Regions from separate parts of the Rhizobium sp. ZX09 genome, predicted to be linked through region 1. Evidence: predicted binding sites of a transcription regulator. Region 1 holds the regulator's gene; each other region holds the start of a gene.

Region 1 (5,478 bases):
CTCACCAGGAAATCAAAGCTCACGCGGGACGAAATAAAGGCTGTGGGACGAGACATGGCGGCTGCGTTGAAGGATGCAGCGCCTGGAATTTTTACATGCAAGTCAGGTCGCTGGTGCGTGGCGCGTGCGGAAAGCGGCGAATGGATCATCGTACTGGAAGACGGCCGCCTCGCCGGAAAAGCATGTGACATTGCCGACATCGTCATTGTTTCCCGCAGAACGTCGTTTGCACAGTGTCGCTCGGGCGCGTTACTCCTCAACCGCGACATATTGCGGCGCATCGGTTCCGTGGAGATAGACTTCGCGAGGAGCGATCAGCCCGGCGTTGTCGGTCGGCTACGGGCGTCGACCGCGGGCGCAAACCGCCCGTGGAGTGAACATCGATATTATGACTGGAAAACCGGACGTTTCGACCGGGAATTGCCTGAAACGATCACCCGTCTGCTGGCGGCGTCGCAATGATCGCCACCAGCGAGGATCGTCAGGCCTTTGCGCGTAGATCCATCGTCAATTCGCCAATTCCGGCGATCTCCTCTTCATGTGCCGCGTCACGCCAGGTCTCCTTCAGTCCCGCCTCATACCATTCGCGCATGGACGGCAGAGCGAGCAGTCGCTCAAAATAGGCTTTTGCCGCAGGAGAAAGGTCTGCGCCATACGTCTGGAAACGGAATGCCACAGGGCAGTAGAAGGCATCCACCGCCGTGAACTTCTGACCGGCGAGATAGGGACCGCCGAAATTCGACAGGCCCTCGCTCCACACCGCATCGACACGCTTTATATCCGCCGCAAGCCCGGCATCGCTGACGTTCGGTCTGACACGAACGCCAACGGACATGGGGTAGAGATTGCGAAGGGACGAAAATCCCGCATGCATTTCGCTTGCTGCCGACCGCGACCAGGCTCTCGCATGCTTGTCGCTTGCCCATACCCCTTGATGACGTTCGGCAAGATATTCGGCGATCGAGAGTGACTCCCAAATCGTCACGCCATCATCGACGAGGCAAGGCACCTTGCCAGTTGGGGAAAAGGTGGAGAATGACACGCCTTCACCAAACGGGACGAGTTTCTCCTCGAAGGCGATACCGAGCGTGCGCATCAGGACCCATGGCCTCAGCGACCAGGAGGAGTAATTCTTGTTGGCGATATAAAGATCGTACATTGCGGGTCTCCTGACTGTGAAGCGGGTTTTTATACCAGCGGCCCGGCCCGGAATATCGCAAAGAATCCATCGCTCCCATAACGCCAATTGATGGGTGGGGCGCCATCCCTGCCGACGTCCTCTGGCAAAGCCGCCTTCGCCGCCATTAAAAAGAAAAGGCGCATCACTCGAGTGGAATGACGCGCCGTTCATCTTGAAGGCATGGTTTATCGCTCATCGACCGCTCCGGCCTTATCCGGACCGGCAGCAGCATCAATGATACCGGCGGATCAGCCCTACCAGCTTGCCCTGGATTTTAACCCGATCAGGTCCGAAAATGCGGGTCTCATAGGCAGGGTTTGCGGCTTCAAGTGCGATCGAGGCACCTTTGCGACGGAAGCGCTTCAGCGTCGCTTCCTCGTCATCCACCAGCGCCACGATGATATCGCCGGGATTGGCGGTGTTGCCGTTGCGAATGATGACGGTATCGCCATCGAAGATGCCGGCCTCAATCATCGAGTCGCCCTTGACCTCAAGCGCGTAATGTTCACCCGAGCCAAGCATGTCCACCGGAACCGCCACGTCATGCGTATTGTTCTGAATGGCTGAGATCGGCACACCGGCAGCGATCCGGCCCATGACGGGCACGGTTGCCGCGCCTGCTATATCGTTCGCAGGCGCCTTGGGAGCAGGGGCGGGCTCGGGCATCTTGGGCTTGCCGAGACTGCCTTCAATAACGCTCGGCGAGAAGCCCCGTTGCGGCCTCGAGCCGGGCACATAGGCCTCCGGCAGCTTGATCACTTCAAGCGCTCGCGCCCTGTTAGGTAGCCGGCGAATGAACCCGCGCTCTTCCAGGGCAGTGATCAGCCGGTGGATGCCGGATTTGGAGGCAAGATCGAGTGCGTCCTTCATTTCATCGAAGGAGGGCGGCACGCCGGACTCTTTCATTCTTTCATGAATGAAGAGAAGCAATTCCTGCTGTTTGCGCGTGAGCATGAGGAAAACACCCTTGAGAATCGTCGTTGAAGTCGCGAAACAAATACAGAACGAACACTATATGTTCCATATGTGTTCCGCAATCCCCTAAAATTTCGTGAACTTGGGGCGAGAAAACAAAACGGGAATCGCACCCCAAGAACCCCGGTAGATAAGCCGCAAGATTTGTTCGTTTCTATTGGGTTTTTGCCCAAAAATGGGGGGCAATCGCTGTATCGACAAACCTCCGTAATGCGTCGTTCTCGCGCAGCAGCTAAGTGGCTGATTACTAGGAATATATTGAGGTCCTTCTTACGATTGAATGCTCTGCGATGTCGTGATTAGGAAGCTTATTGGAACCCCAGCTTCTTTTGTCTGTCTTCGCTGGCCGAGAATACGATCAGGAGACGGGCCTATCCCACTATCGTTCACGCGCCTACGATCCCTCGACCGGCCGCTTCCTGCAGGAATATCCGATCTGGTTCGAAGCCGGTGACCTTAACATCTATCGCTATGTCTGGAATTCGCCTGCTAACTGGACTGATCCGAGTGGAATGGCGGCAGCAGGACAATATGCGAGTACACTCGCTGTGCCAGTTGCACTGGTGGGTGGTACGATTGCTACACAACGCATGCTATCCACACCCTTGCCGATGCGCTGAACACAGCGATGCAACTGGATATGCAGATTGTTGGGGAAGTGGTTGTGGTGTTTTGGCGCGATCGATCCCGCCGGATGATAAATCACCTGGTCTCCCTCCATCTTGGGATGATCCGTGTGCCGCCCAAATGAAATAATGCATGATGAAATCGCTTGCGGACCAAAAAGGGACTGTATCGGGGAAAAGCAGAAGCGTATACTGTGAGCAAGTCTGGATATATTTGGCCAGGGGCTGTTCCTGTCGAACGCAAGATGCGCTCATACCAATATTGGACATTTCGAATATGAACCAAAGAATGGGAAAACTAGAGATTTATATTTCTAGCGAAATCGAAAAAATTTTGGTCGATGAGAGAATTTGTAGCTCAGCAGATTTTCTAGTGTTGTTCTCTCAGCTTAAAGATGCGTTTCCTTCTGCAGTTGAATATGAAATGTCGAAATTGACGAACTTGATGGAATTTTTACGTCGGCGGCGCGATCCACTACTTCTTTTGCATGCAATGGAAATATTCAATGAGATATTCATGCGAAAAGACGCTGGCACAATTCTGTTGTTCGAACGATGGATCGATTTGCGGACATTATTCGTCGACTTTCACCCTGGACATCAGTTCCCCCTTGACAGTCATTTCGGATATTTTCTCTCGCATAAAAAAGAATTGAAATACTATTCTAAAATAGTCGAAAGTTTGTCTGGTGTTGTTTGACTTGTTTGCTGCACGAGTTCGAATATGACGTCAACGGCAACCTGATCCGCAAAACCGTCAAGGCGAGCGAATTGAGCTGGCGTTATGGCTATTCCGCTTACGACGAGCTTGTTCTGGTAAGCCGATAGGGCTCGGCCTCAACCGGGGCGACAGTTGAGTTGACGGTGAGCTATCGTTACGATGCGCTGGGTCGTCGGGTGTGGGAGCGACGACAGGATGCGAGCGGAACGGAAACATCATTCAGGAGCTTCCTGTATGACGGCTAACATGTTGCGGCCGAAGCTGACGTTGATGGCGCAGGTGTTGCAAGCGAACCGCGTCGATACAGTCATACCGATAGCGTAGACGATCTTGCCGGCATCACACTGGCTGCCGGAGCGGGTGGGGTTCCGTCTTCCACGGCAACCGCGACCGGCGCGAATGCTCCGTCGGCATCTTCTTATTACGTCCATGCCGGCCATTTCGGCTCGGTTCGGGCTGCGACGGACGATGCCGGATCAGTTGTGAACGAATATAGCTACGACAGCTATGGTCAGCCTGAAACGGCAGTCGAAACAGTGCCACAACCGTTCCGTTCACCGGTCGGGAGTACGACCCGGAGACGGGCTATCCAAGAGGGTCGGCCTAGACAAAGCGGCCTTCTTCGGATCGCAATGGCGATGTCGATTATAGTGCAAATCGATTCCAATTGGAAATATTACCGGGAATAGCTATTTGGGCGGATTATGTTTCAAAGACTGCAGTTTGGTGACGTCGCGGAATTCAGTTCTTTTCTCACCCACTTATCAATTTCTTCTTTAGAGTATCCAAGTAGTAATCCTATAATTCGATCAATACCCTCATCAGGGCGTTGAATATTGTCCTGTTGGGCAACCAAGGCTGTCTTTAAAGCGGGAATGCGCCAAGCTTCCTCTGGAAGACTGTAGAAAATGTAAGTCATGCTAAAGCGAGGGTGCTCGGGATTTAGAAGTGTAAATTCCTCCATTAGGATCGATCCCTCATCAACGTATGGCTGGAAGTTATCGATGGGTATTAGGTCCTTATCGCCTACCGACTCAATATAGTAGAACATTGAGAGGGGTTTTTTCCCCTCTCGCATTAGCCTCAATTCATGGCCAATGATCTCTTTCATTTTAATTCCAATCAATTAGGAATTGTTGGTGCTAATCTGGAAAATGGCCATTCTCCGATTCGGCAGAGGCATTGATAGCAGACATTCGGATATTCTGGATTTATCCCCGGAGGACGATCTCGTGCTCCACATTCATAGCCATTGACACCGGGGCAATATAGGATCGTCCCCCGTTTCGATTTTTTTAGCGCCCGTCCGGATCTACGCCCATCTAAGGTGAATTAGTTACATAGGTCCACCTATTTGGTCCATCGGGCGTCCCAGGAGGATCGGCCTGGAGATAGCGGCCTGTCGTCGGATCGTAGTGGCGATGCCAATTGTAGTGCAAACCGGATTCCAGTTGAAACCATTGCCCCGGAAGCGTTGATCGAGCGTGGCCGATCCCAGGATTGTGTATGCCTCCCCATAAGGCAGGTAGGTCGCGCGCCAGACTAAATTTCTTGCGCTGTCGGTCATCATGATGGGACGTTCGAGATGATCGGTATGAACCTGGTAGATTGTAGCTGCTTCCGTACCGGCATCTGCAATCACTGCCAAAGGTCTCTCGTCAAGCCAGATACACTCCCGTCCCAGCGCGCCGTTGCCGTCATATTCCGCGATGATGTTGCCGCTGAAGTCGTAAATATAGTGAAGTGTGGTGGCGCGCGAAAATACAAACGCCTGATATCGGTCAGATGCACAGTGGCCAACAGCCGACCTTGCGTTTTCCGCCTTTAACCGGCGCTATACACCTGAAGTCACTGGCCATCCAAAAACGGTCGCGGCCGATCTCGCCAACAATCCGCAGGCGGATGAAAACTGGTAAACCGTCCGCATTCAGGTGAAGCCGAAGGACTGGTGAAACCCGGTAACCTCAGCCCACTGC
Region 2 (5,478 bases), on a different replicon from region 1:
TGGCGAACGCCGACGTCGGGCGTCTTGTCATCCGACATGTTTGCCTTGGCGATTTCCCAGCCGAATTTCAGCGTACTGTCCGTCGAAGCCCAGATATCGGCATCATCGACATGCAACGCCAGCATGGTCAGTTGCGGATCGCTCTTGCCGTGCTCGTACCAGGCGGCGGTGACTGAATTCCAGTATTCGTCGATCTTTGATTTGTCATCTCGCGCTTCGAGGACGCCCGAAAGGCAGGCGTGATAATCATGATCCTTGCCCACGAGGCAGAAATGTGCACGGGATCCGGATTTGAGCGATTTTACCAGATCTGTATCTTTTTTGGAAAAAAACCAGATCGTGTTGGTCTTGGGGTCAGCGTGGGGCGCCATAGGCTGCATGTGACTGTGCAGGCCCTCAAGGCCGAGCATGCCGGCATGGACGGAATTGATCTCGTCCCAGAGCTGGCGGGCCGGGGCTTCTCTTGCTTCAGTCAGGCTGACCATATGTCTTCTCCTTCCGGTTTGGGGCTGCGGCGGAGTGGACAAGATGGCCTTCTCCGTCGCGTTCATGATCAGAACGAAGAGCGGATAAATCAGTTCCTTCTGTTGTTGCGGCAAGAGAAAGCGCCTGCGGGCTTGAACGATGAGCCTATCGCACTTATAAGGCCCGCAATCTCCAAATTACGATAAATCAGGTTTTCCATGGCTGGTCATTCACAGTTCAAGAACATCATGCACCGCAAGGGCAAGCAGGACTCCGTGCGGTCCAAAATGTTTTCCAAGCTTGCGCGCGAAATCACCGTTGCGGCCAAGACGGGCATGCCCGACCCGAACATGAACCCGCGCCTGCGTCTGGCCATCCAGAACGCCAAGGCCCAGTCCATGCCGAAAGACAATATCGAGCGCGCCATCAAGAAGGCTGCGGGTGCCGAAGGCGAGAACTATGATGAGGTCCGCTACGAAGGCTACGGCCCTGGCGGCGTCGCCGTCATCGTCGAGGCGCTTACCGACAACCGTAACCGCACTGCCTCCAATGTACGATCCATCTTCACCAAGGCTGGTGGTGCGCTGGGTGAAACCGGATCGGTCTCCTTCTCCTTCGACCGTGTCGGCGAGATTTCCTACAAGGCGGAAGTCGGCGATGCAGACAAGGTGATGGAAGCGGCCATCGAGGCCGGTGCGGACGATGTTGAATCTTCCGAAGACGGCCACATCATCATCTGCGGTTTCGAAGCGATGAACGAGGTGTCCAAGGCGCTGGAAGGCGTGCTGGGCGAAGCCGAAAGCGTCAAGGCCATCTGGAAGCCGCAGAACACGGTACCGGTAGATGAAGAAAAGGCACAGTCGCTGATGAAACTCATCGACAACCTCGAAGACGATGACGACGTGCAGAACGTCTATTCGAACTTCGAAGTGTCGGAAGAAATTCTCGCCAAGCTTTCCGCCTGACGTTTTCACGTTCCTAAAAAAAGCCCCGGCAGCGATCCGCGCCGGGGCTTTTTGTTTAGGCGGCCTTTTTGATGGATGTCCGCACGTCGGCGAAAATCTCGACCGACCGCAGCCGCTTTTCGATGTCGTGGATCGGCATTGAGACAATCAGTTCATCCGCCTGTGTTTCAGCCAGAAAACCGTCGAGATGACGCTGGATCGTTTCAGGCGCGCCAACGGCGGCAAAACGCAACGTGTGCTCCACGGAGAAGCGCTCCATCTCGTTCCAGTAGCCTTCCATGCTGTGCACGGGCTTCGGGAACTGCGTCCGCACATTGCGCCGCAGATTGACGAATTGCTGCTGTGACGAGGTAAAGAGATGCTGCGCCTCCTCGTCGGTATCGGCGCCGACACCCATCACGCCCACCATCACATAGGGCTTGTCCAGCACCTCGGAGGGCTGGAAACGCTCGCGATAGATATGGATCGCTTCCATCAGCATGTCAGGGGCAAAATGGGATGCGAAGGAATAGGGCAGGCCAAGGGCTGCGGCCAGATGCGCACTATAGGTGCTGGAACCGAGCAGCCAGAGAGGCACGTTCGAATTCATGCCGGGTACGGCGAGGATCGCCTGATCCTGCTGGGGCGGGCCGAGATATCTTTGCAATTCGACGATGTCGTGCGGGAAATTCTCCGCACCGGCGTCGAGATTACGGCGCAGCGCCCGTGCGGTGCGCATATCCGTTCCGGGGGCGCGGCCCAGGCCAAGATCGACCCGGCCGGGCAGAAGTGCTGCAAGCGTCCCGAACTGTTCGGCAATGACGAGCGGGGAGTGGTTGGGAAGCATGATACCGCCCGAGCCGACGCGGATATGTTTCGTGGCCGCACCCACATGGGCGATAACGAGCGACGTCGCGGCGCTTGCGATGCCCGGCATGCCGTGATGTTCGGCCAGCCATATGCGGTTATAACCTTGTTCTTCAGCCTTGATCGCCATCCGGCGGGAGTTTTCGAGCGCCGCGCTGACGCTCTCGCCCTCGCCGATGGGCGAAAGATCGAGAAGGGAAAAGGGGATCATCCGACGCTCCTGCGTAATCTGGGTCTTTGCAGCGGATGTAAGGCGCGTCTACGGATTTACCAGACAAGTCGCGTAGAATTGAAGGATGGATCAAAAAAATTGGCCTTTGCCAAAGGTCGGTACTGGCACAACTTTGGTCCTGACTTGACGTCTGTATCCGGGAATGTTGTCGTTTTGTTCACTTATCGCTGGCAGTCTCGCGGCCGGAAAGATAAGGTACCTCATGCAAAAGACGATTCGGATCATCGGCATCGACCCCGGACTACGGCGCACCGGCTGGGGCGTGATCGACACATTGGGAAACAGCCTGCGTTTCGTCGCTTCCGGCACGGTGACTTCAGATGGCGACATGGATCTCGCCTCCCGGCTTTGCCAGCTTCATGACGGCCTAGCGGAAATCGTGCACAGCCATCAGCCCGACGAGGCGGCTGTGGAGCAGACTTTCGTCAACAAGGACGCGGTGGCCACGCTGAAACTCGGACAGGCGCGCGGCATCGCCATGCTTGTTCCGGCGCGTGCCGGTTTGCCGGTGTTCGAATATGCGCCGAACGCCGTGAAAAAAGCTGTCATCGGCGTGGGGCATGGTGAAAAGCAGCAAATTCACATGATGCTGAAAATCCTGATGCCAAAGGCCGAGTTCAAGGGTAACGATGCGGCGGACGCCCTCGCGATCGCAATCTGCCACGCCCATAATCGCGGCGGTGACAGGGTGCGTCGGCTGCTGGCGGCCGGTTAATTTTAAGTCTCATTGCAGCGGGCGCGATCATGATCGGAAAACTGAAGGGCAGCATCGAGGAAATCGGCACGGATTACGTGTTGGTGGATGTGCATGGCGTCTGTTACGTCGCCTATTGTTCGGCGCGCACGCTGTCGAAAATAGGCTCCGTCGGAGAGGCCGTGATCCTCTTCATCGAAACCTATGTACGAGAGGACCAGCTCAAGCTTTTCGGCTTTCTTTCGGCGCTGGAGCGGGAATGGTTCAACCTTTTGCAGAGCGTGCAGGGCGTCGGATCGAAAGTCGCTCTTGCGGTGCTTTCCACCCTGTCGCCCACCGAGCTTGCCAATGCCATAGCGCTGCAGGACAAGGCGTCAATATCGCGTGCGCCGGGGGTTGGGCCCAAAGTGGCCGTGCGCCTCGTGACCGAATTGCGCAACAAGGCCCCGGCTTTCGCGGGCGAGGCGTCCGGGGCTGTCGGACTGAAGCAGGAACTCGGGGAGGGTGTAGCCTCCGCGCCGGTGGCGGACGCCGTATCTGCACTCACCAATCTCGGCTATTCGCGTGACCAGGCCGCCAATGCGGTCGCCGCGGCGCTGAAAAATGGCGGTGAGGGCGCGGATAGCGCCAAGCTGATCCGGCTGGGGCTGAAGGAGCTTTCACGGTAAGGTGAGCCCGTTACACAAGCGTCCGGACGCGGTGTTGAATTTCGTGACGCGCCCTGGCGCGACAGCCATGTTATAGCGGCGAAGACGACCTCATTAATTCTAGAAATAATGGAATGCCCTGAATGAGCGATGCGGACAGACTGATCACCCCGGAAAAGCGCGGTGAGGACATCGACACCACCCTGCGTCCGCAGTCGCTGGACGACTTTACCGGGCAGGCGGAGGCGCGCGCCAATCTCAAGGTCTTCATCGAGGCCGCCAAGAATCGTGGCGAGGCGTTGGATCACGTGTTGTTCGTCGGTCCGCCCGGCCTCGGCAAGACCACGCTGGCGCAGATCATGGCCAAGGAGCTTGGAGTGAACTTCAAGTCCACCTCAGGGCCGGTAATCGCCAAGGCGGGCGATCTCGCCGCGCTCCTGACCAATCTTGAAGAGCGCGATGTTCTCTTCATCGATGAAATTCATCGCCTCAACCCGGCCGTGGAAGAAATCCTCTATCCGGCGATGGAGGATTTCCAGCTCGATCTGATCATCGGGGAAGGCCCGGCGGCGCGTTCGGTGAAGATCGATCTTTCCAAATTCACGCTTGTCGCCGCCACCACCCGCCTCGGCCTCTTGACGACACCGCTGCGCGACCGTTTCGGCATTCCCGTGCGTTTGTCCTTTTACACGGTTGATGAACTGGAACTTATCGTCCGTCGCGGTGCGCGGCTGATGGGTCTCAACATGACGGATGAGGGTGCCCGTGAAGTGGCGAGGCGGGCGCGTGGCACGCCCCGCATTGCCGGACGGCTTCTGCGCCGGGTGCGCGACTTTGCCGAGGTGGCGCGGGCGGAAGCCGTTACCCGGGATATCGCCGACGAGGCTTTGACGCGGCTCTTGGTCGACAATATGGGTCTTGACCAGCTGGACATGCGGTATTTGACCATGATCGCCGTCAATTTTGGCGGAGGCCCGGTCGGCATCGAGACCATTGCTGCCGGACTGTCGGAGCCGCGCGACGCGATCGAGGATATCATCGAGCCCTATATGATCCAGCAGGGTTTCATCCAGCGCACGCCGCGCGGGCGTATCCTGACCGCCACGGCCTGGAAACATCTGGGCATGCAGCCGCCGAAGGATCTCGAGGCGGCACAGTTCCGGCTCACGCTTGAGGACGATTGAGGGGAACAAACCCGCCTTGCCGGCTTTGATCGTCTTTGGCACGGAGATGGTCATGTCTGGATATCGCAAGGGTACGAAGGTCCGCTGGAACTGGGGCACGGGTACAGGTGAAGGGAAAATCCTTGAAGTCTTCACCGAAGATGTCGAAAGAACGATTTCCGGTTCCACGATAAAGCGTAAGGCCAGCAAAGACGAACCCGCTTATCTCATCGAACAGGAAGATGGCGACAAGGTTCTGAAAAGCAGATCAGAGCTCGAACGCACCGATTGAACGACGCCGTTAGGTGTTACGGGAGGGATGCCGATGCCTTATGATCCGCTGCGGGTTTTCCGCAAACTTGCGCGCAACAACCGGCTCGCCAATTACCGGCTGCATCAAGCCTGTCTCCAGCTTTCGCAGGAGGAGTTTGTTGCCCGCCGCATCAGTTTCTTCCCGACGCTGCGT
Region 3 (5,478 bases), 1.1 Mb from region 1:
AATGGAGACATATGCAGTTTTAAGAGCATGCCAGCGTTTCGGTTTACCGCTGATTGGCCTGCGCGGTATTTCCGACGGCAAGGCCGATGTGAAAAACGTGAATGACTGGACCGAGTATCTGCACATCATCGATGAAAAACTGGCGGATGCCGTTGACCGGCTCTGTCGCGCTATCGAAGACGGCGCGATAGCCCTCTGAACCTTGCGATTTTCGCGATTTTCTACCGTTTGCCACCCGCTTCCGGGTTGCCTAAAGCCGCCATTTTCTTTAAAGGCTCGCCATGACCCAGATAGCCCATCCCGACAGCATTCTCATCATCGATTTCGGCAGCCAGGTGACGCAGCTGATTGCGCGCCGCATCCGCGAAGCCGGGGTCTATTGCGAAATCCACCCGTTCCAGAATGCCGCAGAGGCGTTTGAGAAACTTCAGCCCAAGGGCGTGATCTTCTCCGGCGGCCCCGCATCTGTCACGGCGGAAGGAAGCCCGCGCGCGCCGCAGGCAGTGTTCGACAGCAAGGTACCGATCCTCGGCATCTGCTATGGCCAGCAGACACTGTGCACACAGCTCGGCGGCGTTGTCGAGGGCGGCCATGCGGCGGAATTCGGCCGCGCCGATATCGACATCAAGAAGGCTAGCCCGCTGTTCGAAGGCTTCTGGGAGCAAGGCAAAAGCTACCCGGTGTGGATGAGCCATGGCGACCGCGTGACGAAGCTGCCGGAAGGCTTCGAGGTCATCGCAACCTCCGAAAACGCACCGTTCGCCATCGCAGCGGACGAGAAGCGCCACTATTACTCCACCATGTTCCATCCGGAAGTGGTGCATACGCCCGATGGCGGCAAGCTGCTGTCAAACTTCGTGCACAAGATCGTTGGTCTGAAATCCGACTGGACGATGGCGGCCTATCGCGCCGAGATGATCCGCAAGATCCGCGAGCAGGTCGGCACCGGCCGGGTGCTCTGTGCACTTTCAGGCGGCGTCGATTCTTCGGTTGCAGCTATTCTCATTCATGAGGCTATCGGCGACCAGCTGACCTGCGTTTACGTCGATCATGGGCTGATGCGGCTTGGGGAAAGCGAACAGGTCGTCGGCATGTTCCGCGACCACTACAATATTCCGCTTGTTCATGTGGATGCATCCGACCTGTTCCTCGGCGAACTCTCCGGCGTTTCCGATCCGGAAGTGAAGCGCAAGACCATCGGCCGTCTGTTCATCGAGGTTTTCGAGGCCGAAGCGGCCAAGATTGCCGCCGATGGCAAGGGGGCTCCGAACTTCCTCGCGCAGGGCACGCTCTACCCCGACGTCATCGAAAGTGTCTCCTTCTCCGGCGGCCCTTCGGTTACCATCAAGAGCCACCACAATGTCGGCGGTCTTCCCGAGCGCATGAACATGCAGCTCGTCGAGCCGCTGCGTGAACTCTTCAAGGATGAAGTGCGCGCTCTTGGCCGCGAACTCGGCCTGCCGGAAAGCTTCATCGGCCGCCATCCCTTCCCCGGTCCGGGTCTTGCGATCCGATGCCCCGGTGCGATTACCCGTGAAAAGCTCGATATCCTGCGTAAAGCGGATGCGATCTATCTCGACGAGATCCGCAAGGCCGGTCTTTACGACACCATCTGGCAGGCTTTCGCCGTGCTGCTGCCGGTCCAGACTGTTGGCGTCATGGGCGACTACCGAACCTATGACTTCGTCTGTGCGCTGCGCGCGGTGACCTCGGTGGACGGCATGACTGCGGATTTCTATCCCTACGACATGAACTTCCTCGGCCGTGCGGCAACCCGCATCATCAACGAAGTGCGCGGCATCAACCGTGTCGTCTACGATGTCACGAGCAAGCCGCCCGGCACGATCGAGTGGGAATAGGACCATACTCGATACGGTGAGGTTGCTGCCGCAACGCCACCGTATCTAAAGAAGAAAGACGACGCCGCGACTAGTTCGCGGCGTTTTTGTTCTGTCGGATGAGATAGATCATCTGGGCAGTCAGGCCAACCACGAGGATCGCCAGCAATCCTGCCTGGGCGCCGAGAAGCAGCGGCGATTTCAGGTCTGTCACTATCGGATGACCGTCGGGAACACGGCGCAGAATTTCACTCACCGTCGGGACCATCAACAGAAACGCGGTAATGCTGAGACAGATGGTTTCAATATATCTGGCGATACGCGTTGAACCCAGAACGCGTTCGATACCGTAGCCTGCAAGCAGGAACAGGATGGTCAGGACGCCAACGACGTAGCTGATTGGCTGATGCGCCACAAGAAAGACAGTTGCAGCGCCAATCAGCATGGACACAAAGTAGATTGCCCCGGGCGTGGATCGGGGGACGATGCGACCGTAACGGGTAAACATGAAAATGGCCGCGGGAATGGCGGGCAGACTGCCGAGCGTGTGGATCCAGCCAAGCGAAGAAATACCGAACATGCGAAATTGCCTTTCTCTTCCTGAAAGATGGGGTGGTCCGGAACGCAGATTGTCGCCGGCATGTCTGCCAGAGCAGCGTCATTAGTTGATCGGTCGGTCTCGTTTGGGTCATGCGTCGACGCCCCTCGCAAGATGCAGTTCAAGCGGTGATGCGCTCCAGCATCGGGCGGGTTATGGCGCCAAAGCTTGCGGCATCGCCATGTGCGCGCGCTGAGAGCATTGCGCCGTGCACGGTGGCCATGAACATCTCAGCAGTGACCCGCGCTGTGCCGGTTAGTGCAAGGCGCCCCTGGGAAGCGCCGCGCTCCAGCACGGCTGTAAGCCAGTCCGAGAGACTCCGAAAATGCGCACGCACCTCGAGAACGACCGCTTCGGGAAGAATCGGTATTTCGCCGGCAAGCAGCGCACAGACGCAGAAGGGGTGGGTTGCATCGGCGATGCAGCGCTCCCAATAGCCGATATAGGCGCGAAGCTGCTCCAGCGGATCTGGAATGTGCTGCTCCAGCGCGGCGATACCGGCTTCGGCCTCGTGCCTGTACTGTGACACCAGTTTCGCGACCAAGTCCGCCTTGCTGGGAAAATGGTGATGGATACTCGCGTTGCGAATGCCGACTACATGGGAAATATCGGCATAGCTAAAACTATTATAGCCCCCTCTCACAATCAGGGTCCGGGCGCACTGGAGAATGTCATCGGCTTTGGTTTTAGAGCTTTTCATGCTTTTACCTACCAACTAGTAGGTAGAATGTCAAACACGTTCTTCGCAGTGAATAAGCCCCAGCGATGGGATCCGGACGAGGATCGACCCCGACGATCACAGGCGGAGAACCATGAACTAAAGGCATGCCTCCGCCATTGCCCCGTCATTGCCTGGCCCCCATCGACATGCCACTCGCATTGGCTTCTCGGTTGGCCCTGCTTCCCGCCGCCTTGGCTAGCGGATTGCTGGTCCTGCGGACCAGCTGAGATCGTCTGTCCCAGACCGAGTTGCCGGGTTATACGGATTGCGTTCGCGAAAGGCCGTATCGGATATTTCCCGGCACATGGTGAAGTTTTGTTCGCTTTTTGTTCTTCCAATTTTCCTCGGCGATGATAATATTGCGGCCTTGAGCAAAGGCCGTGGAGCATCGTCGTGGGTTTCGAGTTGACGGATAATGGAGGGTCAGGGCAGCTTTTCCTCGAAGGCTTCGATCTGGAGAAGCAGCGACGGGTCAATCCGCGATTTGGCAACAAGGTCTTAATCGTGCTGAAGCCGCCCGTGGCCTTGGCGGAGAGAATTTTCACCGATGCATCGTGCCATGCCGCCGGGCGGACGAAGCGGGCAGCCCATCCAGCCGAGCTTCTGCATATCACCCTCCTTTGCGTCGGGTGTTTCGACACCGTGCCTCGCGGTTTCGCAAACCGGCTGAAAGCGGCACTGGGGGAAATAAGGGCGCGTCCCGTTCCGATTACGTTCGATGGCAGCTCGCTTTTCGGCAATCGCAGCTGTCTGGCGCTAAGCAGCCGCCGCGAGATGCTGGAGCTCAGAGCATTGGCGAAGATGGTGCAGCGCGCGCTTTGGCGGGCCAATCTGCCCTTTGTCGCCGCATCGTCGTTCACGCCGCATCTCACCGTGGTCTATGGCTGCGGGAAAATCGACATCATGCCTGTTGAAAAACCATATAGCTGGCTGGCGGGCAGCTTCGAACTCATCTTCAGCCATAATGGAGAGACGCGGCACGAATCTCTCGGGCGCTTCCCGCTTTCGGCGAAAGCGGACCGCTATGAGCAGCCGGAAAGTCAATTATATCTGCCGGAAAAAATATTCAGGCCGCAGAAGCGGTCGGCGCACAAGATGGCGGCACGATAACGCTTACGTGAAAAAGCACGGCATACATGCCTAGCATTAGCTGCCAAACTGCTGTTAGACGCAGAGGATGCGCCAACAAAAGCGCAGTTTGTAGCGCCCGCCGAGAACCAGGTGTTCCGGAATCCGGCGCGAGCGAGGCGGTGCCGCCTCGCCGGGAACGATAACCAGCTTAGAGCTGAACCTTGTCGAAAGCCTTGCCATCGATGCCGAGGGCTTCGAGATCGGCACGGGCGGGCTTGCGATGCGCGCGAACAGCGGCCGAAACCGAGAGCGCTGCACCGAGAACGGCGAAAGTTTCACCGAAGAAGTTACGCGATGTCTTTGCAACCTGACGCATTTTTCTCTCCATCTTTGATGCCCAGATAATGGGCATTTCCGCACCGTTCTACAACTCATGATGTAGCAGGGAAGCCATGCAGCTTTGCTCGCGCTCGTTCGGATATCAGCCATTGCGATTTCGCATGGCTCAGGCTTGGCGTCTTCAAAAGGACGCAGGGCGCCTCAGCCGGCGGGTTGAATAAGGCGGATATTTTGTTATGCCGGAAAGCTTGAAGACAAAGAGGCTGGCAGCATGACGATCACCATTTACGGCATCAAGAACTGCGACACGATGAAGAAGGCCAGAAGCTGGCTGGAAACCCATGGCGTCGACTATTCTTTCCATGACTACAAGGCCTCGGGCATTGACCGCGCCCATCTGGAGACATGGTGCGATGCCGCGGGCTGGGAAACGGTTCTCAACCGCGCCGGTACGACCTTCAAAAAACTCGATGACGGCCAGAAGGCTGGCCTGAGCCGCGAGAAGGCCATTGCACTGATGCTGGAGCAGCCCTCCATGATCAAGCGTCCGGTGCTAGAGGCGAAGGTCAAGATAACCGTCGGTTTCAAGCCTGAAACCTACCAGACTCTTTTTGCGTGACTGCAATCTGCCATGTCCAAAACAACCCGCGCCACCCAGATGCTGAACAAGGCGGGCGTCGCCTTCACCACCGTTACCTATGATTACGACCCGAATGCAGACCGCATTGGCCTGCAGGCGGCCGAGGCGATCGGCGAGCCACCGCATCTGGTGCTGAAAACGCTGATGGCGGAGCTGGACGGCAAGCCGGTCTGTGTCGTCGTCCCTTCGGATCGTGAGGTCAGCATGAAGAGGCTTGCGGCCGCTTTCGGAGGCAAATCCGCCAGCATGATGAAACCTGCCGATGCCGAGC
Region 4 (5,478 bases), 540 kb from region 1:
GACCGAATAGGGACGATTGGCCTTTGCGCCATGCAGGCCGGTACCCATGGAGACAACACGAACCTCGTCGCCGTATTTTTCGCCGAACAGCGCCATTGCGCCCTCGGCAATGGCGTCATCGACGCTCATCAGGCGGGTGACGACAGGCGAGTTCTGCAACACGATTTCGTTGGCCATCTCTTCGACGACCTTCAACTCCTCAGCCGACATCGGCTTCGGATGTGAAACGTCAAAGCGCAGGCGCTCGGGCGCGACCAGCGAACCCTTCTGGGCGACATGGGTGCCGAGCACTTCGCGCAGCGCCTCATGCAGCAAATGGGTGGCGGAGTGATTGGCGCGCAGACGCGAGCGGCGGTCATGATCGACCGTCAACTGAACGGCATCGCCCACTTTCAGGCCGCCCTTGGAGACGGTGCCCATATGAACGAAGAGGCCTTCGCCGCGCTTCTGGGTGTCGGAAACGGCAAAAGCGCCGTTATCGCCGGAGATTACGCCGGTATCGCCCATCTGGCCGCCGGACTCGCCATAAAACGGCGTCTGGTTGACGACGACCTGCACGGTCTCACCATCCGCAGCGCTTTCGACAGCCTTGCCGTCCTTGACGATGGCCTGCACGACGCCTTCGGCGGTTTCCGTATCGTAACCGAGGAACTCGGTGGCGCCGAGCTTTTCCTTGAGTTCGAACCAGATCGTTTCGGTGGCCTTGTCGCCGGAACCGGTCCAATGCGAGCGGGCTTCCGCCTTCTGGCGCTCCATGGCATCGGTGAAGCCGGAAATATCGACGCCGATTTCGCGGGCGCGCAGTGCGTCCTGCGTCAGGTCGAGCGGGAAACCATAGGTGTCGTAAAGCTTGAAAGCGGTCTCGCCATCCAGCATGTCGCCCTTGTGCAGGGTCGAGGTGGCATCCGACAGCAGCGACAGGCCGCGTTCCAGCGTCTTGCGGAAACGGGTTTCCTCAAGCTTCAGGGTTTCGGAGATCAGCGCTTCGGCGCGGACCAGTTCCGGATAGGCGCGACCCATCTGCTGCACCAGCGACGGCAGCAGCTTGTAGATCAGCGGCTCGCGCGCGCCGAGCAGTTCGGCATGGCGCATGGCGCGACGCATGATGCGGCGCAGAACATAACCGCGGCCTTCATTGGACGGCAGCACGCCATCGGCGATCAGGAACGCAGACGACCGCAGGTGGTCGGCGATAACGCGGTGGCTGGCGCGCTTTTCGCCTTCAGCCGGAACACCCGTCGCTTCGACGGAAGCGGCGATCAGTGCGCGGAACAGGTCCGTATCGTAATTGTCATGCTTGCCCTGCAGCAATGCGGAGATACGCTCCAGACCCATGCCGGTGTCGATCGACGGGCGCGGCAGGTCGATGCGCTCTTCCTTCGTCACCTGCTCATATTGCATGAAGACGAGGTTCCAGATTTCGATAAAGCGGTCGCCATCCTCTTCCGGCGAGCCGGGCGGGCCGCCCCAGATATGATCGCCATGGTCGTAGAAGATTTCGGAACAGGGGCCGCAGGGTCCGGTATCGCCCATCGCCCAGAAATTGTCGCTGGTCGGGATGCGGATGATGCGGTCGTCGGAGAAACCGGCGATCTTCTTCCAGAGGTTAAAGGCCTCGTCGTCGGTGTGATAAACCGTGACCAGCAGGCGATTGCGGTCGATGCCGAATTCCCTGGTGATCAGGTTCCAGGCGTGCGTGATCGCCTCTTCCTTGAAATAATCGCCAAAGGAGAAGTTGCCGAGCATTTCGAAGAAGGTGTGGTGACGGGCGGTATAACCGACATTGTCGAGGTCGTTATGCTTGCCGCCAGCGCGCACGCATTTCTGCGCGGATGCCGCAGTAGAATAAGGACGGCTTTCCAGACCGGTGAAGACGTTCTTGAACTGCACCATGCCGGCATTGGTGAACATCAGCGTCGGATCGTTGCGCGGCACCAGCGGGCTGGAGGGCACAATCTCGTGTCCGTTCTTCTTGAAGTAGTCGAGGAAGGTCGACCGAATTTCATTTACACCGCTCATGCCCACACACCGCTCACAGCTGGAGTCCATCACCGCCATCGGAAATGATGGCTATATTGCAAAATCAATGGCTTTTATCGTCCGCATCCTGCCCTGTCCAGCCATGGAGACCGGCGAAGGCGTACCGACAAAGAAAAAGGGCCATACGACAGAAATCGCACGGCCCATTTTGTTCAATTCGATTCACATCGAGACAGGCGATCCGGCAACGGATGCCTGAAGCTCGACGGCAGGATCAGCCTTCGTCACCGTCGCCGTCATCGCCGGAATCAGGACCGCCATTCTGCAGGAAACGATCCGCAATCAGGCCAGCGTTCTGGCGCAGCGCCAGCTCGATCTCGTTTGCCGTATCGGGGTTGTCGCGCAGGAAGGTCTTGGCGTTTTCACGCCCCTGCCCCAGACGCTGGCTGTTATAGGAGAACCAGGCACCGGACTTTTCAACGATACCGGCTTTTACGCCGAGGTCGACAAGCTCACCGGTCTTGGAAACTCCTTCGCCATACATGATGTCGAATTCCACCTGCTTGAAAGGCGGCGCCATCTTGTTCTTGACGACCTTGACGCGGGTCTGGTTGCCGACAACCTCTTCGCGTTCCTTGACAGCGCCGATACGGCGGATGTCGAGGCGAACGGAAGCGTAGAACTTCAGCGCATTACCGCCAGTTGTCGTTTCCGGCGAACCGAACATGACGCCGATCTTCATGCGGATCTGGTTGATGAAGATGACCATGCACTTCGACTTGGAGATCGAAGCGGTCAGCTTGCGCAGCGCCTGGCTCATCAGACGCGCCTGAAGACCCGGCAGGCTGTCGCCCATCTCACCTTCAATTTCCGCCCGCGGCGTCAGCGCCGCAACGGAGTCGACCACGAGAACGTCGACCGCTCCGGAGCGCACCAGCGTATCGGTGATCTCAAGCGCCTGCTCGCCCGTATCCGGCTGCGAGATCAGCAGGCTCTGCAGATCCACGCCAAGCTTGCGCGCATAGACCGGATCAAGCGCATGTTCGGCGTCAACGAAGGCGCAGATGCCGCCCTTCTTCTGGGCTTCCGCAATGGTCTGCAGCGCCAGCGTCGTTTTACCCGAGCTTTCCGGACCGTAAATTTCAATGATGCGCCCCTTCGGCAGTCCGCCGATGCCGAGCGCGATATCCAGGCTGAGCGAACCCGTCGAAACGGTCTCCACCTCAACCACATTTTCATTGGAACCGAGCTTCATGATCGATCCCTTGCCGAACGACCGTTCGATCTGGGAGAGCGCCGCTTCCAGTGCCTTGCTTTTATCCACCGATTTATCCTCTACGAGACGCAAAGAATTTTGTGCCATCCGAACCACCTTTAGGTTATTGAAGCCGCACAGGCAATGTAGCAGTATGGGAACGGTATGTACTCTATTTGTTCTCATTTAACAAGGCTGAGCCAGCATATTGAAAACAAATAGTGATAAGTCGTTTGTTCTGCTTTCGTTTTTCTGTGCGCGGCCCTTGCCGCAAACCGGAGGCGAGGTCAGGAAGACGTCAGTTTAGGCCGAATCGTCCGGCCTTACCATCCGCCAGAGAGGGAAACGCAAGCGTGAAGAAAATACTCGTTCTGGGCGGCGCGCATATCGACAGGCGCGGCATGATCGAGACTGAAACGGCGCCGGGCGCCAGCAACCCCGGCTCCTGGATGGAAGAGGCGGGCGGCGGCGGTTTCAATGCTGCACGCAATCTCTCCCGGCTCGGCTTTCAAGTCAGGATCATCGCGCCGCGGGGCGGCGACGTGACGGGAGAAGCCGTTGCGGAGGCTGCACGACAGGCTGGCGTGGAGGACACGCCGTTCACCTTCCTCGACCGGCGCACACCGAGCTACACCGCCATTCTGGAGCGTGACGGCAACCTCGTCATCGCGCTCGCCGATATGGACCTCTACAAGCTCTTCACGCCGCGCCGGCTCAAGGTCCGCGCCGTCCGGGAGGCCATCACCGCAAGCGATATCCTGCTCTGCGACGCCAACCTGCCCGAGGATACGCTGACTGCACTTGGCCTCGTTGCCCGCGCCTGCGAAAAACCGCTGGCGGCCATAGCCATTTCGCCGGCCAAGGCGGTGAAGCTGAAAGCGGCGCTCGGCGATATCAACATCCTCTTCATGAACGAGGCGGAAGCGCGCGCGCTCACCGGCGAGACGGCCACTGACGTTCGTGACTGGCCGGATATCCTGCGCAAGGCCGGGCTTTCCGGCGGCGTCGTCACCCGCGGCGCCAGCGAAGTCGTGGCCTTCGACGGAAATGAAAAAGCAATCCTCCACCCGCCCCTCATCCGCGAAGTGAAGGATGTAACCGGTGCGGGCGACGCCATGGCGTCTGGCTACCTCGCCGCCATTGCCGAAGGAAAGACGATTGCCGAAGCCCTGAGACGGGGCGCTGCGGCAGCTGCAATCACCGTGCAATCGCCCTTTGCCACCGCGCACGACCTATCAAAAGACAGTGTCGAAGCCATGTTGGGGCTTGTTCCCCAGGCTGAAATGCTGGCATGAACCGCTTTTAAGAACTGGAACAAAGTAAATGACCCGCCCCATCTCCCCTCTCCTGCCCATCGTCTATTCTCAGGAAGTCGCCGCCGCCAAGCAGCGCGGTGCGCCGATCGTCGCGCTTGAATCGACCATCATCACTCATGGCATGCCCTACCCCGGCAATATCGAGATGGCGGAAAGCGTCGAGCAGATCATCCGTGATCAGGGCGCGGTTCCGGCCACCATCGCCGTCATTCACGGCACATTGCATATCGGCCTCGAGAAGGATCAGCTCGAGGCCCTGGCCCAGACCACGGATGCCATGAAGGTGTCGCGCGCCGATATCGCCTTTGCGATCGCCGAGCGCCGCACCGGCGCCACCACGGTTGCCGCGACCATGATTGCCGCCGCGCGCGCCGGCATCCGCGTGTTTGCCACGGGCGGCATCGGCGGCGTGCACAAGGGTGCGGAAGAAACCTTCGACATCTCCGCGGATTTGACGGAGCTTGCAAAGACCGGAGTGATCGTCGTCTGCGCCGGCGCCAAGGCGATCCTTGATATTCCGAAGACGCTCGAAGTCCTCGAAACCAACGGCGTACCCGTCGTCACTTTCGGTTCGGAAGAATTCCCGGCCTTCTGGTCTCGCTCCTCCGGCCTGCCAAGCCCGCTTTCGCTCAACAGCCCGGCCGCAATCGCCAACTTCCAGGTAACCCGCGAACAGCTCGGCATCGATGGCGGCATGCTGGTGGCCAATCCTGTGCCGGAAGCTGACGAGATTCCGCGCGAGGAAATGGAAATCTACATCAACCGCGCCATCTCGCACGCCGAGCGGGATGAAGTGACCGGCAAGGCTGTCACGCCGTATCTGCTGGGTGACATTTTCCGCCTGACGGATGGTCGCAGCCTCGAAACCAATATCGCGCTGGTTCGCAACAACGCGCAATTAGCGGCTGAGATTGCGGTGGCGCTGAG

The links. Region 1 encodes LexA, which represses DNA repair genes until DNA is damaged. Its sites were predicted from a motif close to TGTTCNNNNTGTGTTCNG; they were not measured.
Region 2: ruvC (crossover junction endodeoxyribonuclease RuvC) is a predicted target of LexA. The motif match lies at 2,652-2,669, and genes of this name have one in related genera.
Region 3: BTN45_RS14425 (2'-5' RNA ligase family protein) is a predicted target of LexA. The motif match lies at 3,474-3,491, and genes of this name have one in related genera.
Region 4: recA (recombinase RecA) is a predicted target of LexA. The motif match lies at 3,402-3,419, and genes of this name have one in related genera.

The regions. Positions count from the first base shown of each region.
Region 1 covers NZ_CP031363.1:1,071,426-1,076,903, forward strand. Annotated here, with positions in the region: gene BTN45_RS05210 (ComEC/Rec2 family competence protein) at 1-462, shown strand, start outside; gene BTN45_RS05215 (glutathione S-transferase family protein) at 482-1,159, opposite strand; gene lexA (transcriptional repressor LexA) at 1,412-2,134, opposite strand; gene BTN45_RS05225 (RHS repeat-associated core domain-containing protein) at 2,485-2,775, shown strand; gene BTN45_RS05230 (hypothetical protein) at 3,059-3,481, shown strand; gene BTN45_RS26620 (hypothetical protein) at 3,487-3,609, shown strand; gene BTN45_RS05235 (hypothetical protein) at 4,212-4,613, opposite strand.
Region 2 covers NZ_CP031364.1:712,661-718,138, reverse strand. Annotated here, with positions in the region: gene BTN45_RS18020 (pyridoxamine 5'-phosphate oxidase family protein) at 1-485, opposite strand, end outside; gene BTN45_RS18015 (YebC/PmpR family DNA-binding transcriptional regulator) at 684-1,430, shown strand; gene BTN45_RS18010 (LLM class flavin-dependent oxidoreductase) at 1,486-2,487, opposite strand; gene ruvC (crossover junction endodeoxyribonuclease RuvC) at 2,711-3,223, shown strand; gene ruvA (Holliday junction branch migration protein RuvA) at 3,253-3,870, shown strand; gene ruvB (Holliday junction branch migration DNA helicase RuvB) at 3,993-5,033, shown strand; gene BTN45_RS17990 (DUF2945 domain-containing protein) at 5,086-5,304, shown strand; gene BTN45_RS17985 (DinB family protein) at 5,338-5,478, shown strand, end outside.
Region 3 covers NZ_CP031363.1:2,950,488-2,955,965, reverse strand. Annotated here, with positions in the region: gene BTN45_RS14445 (5'-methylthioadenosine/S-adenosylhomocysteine nucleosidase) at 1-199, shown strand, start outside; gene guaA (glutamine-hydrolyzing GMP synthase) at 282-1,859, shown strand; gene BTN45_RS14435 (hypothetical protein) at 1,930-2,418, opposite strand; gene BTN45_RS14430 (TetR/AcrR family transcriptional regulator) at 2,558-3,136, opposite strand; gene BTN45_RS14425 (2'-5' RNA ligase family protein) at 3,551-4,267, shown strand; gene BTN45_RS14420 (hypothetical protein) at 4,437-4,604, opposite strand; gene BTN45_RS14415 (ArsC family reductase) at 4,839-5,186, shown strand; gene ybaK (Cys-tRNA(Pro) deacylase) at 5,199-5,478, shown strand, end outside.
Region 4 covers NZ_CP031363.1:1,613,604-1,619,081, forward strand. Annotated here, with positions in the region: gene alaS (alanine--tRNA ligase) at 1-2,019, opposite strand, end outside; gene BTN45_RS08075 (hypothetical protein) at 2,018-2,239, shown strand; gene recA (recombinase RecA) at 2,255-3,343, opposite strand; gene BTN45_RS08085 (carbohydrate kinase family protein) at 3,589-4,530, shown strand; gene BTN45_RS08090 (pseudouridine-5'-phosphate glycosidase) at 4,559-5,478, shown strand, end outside.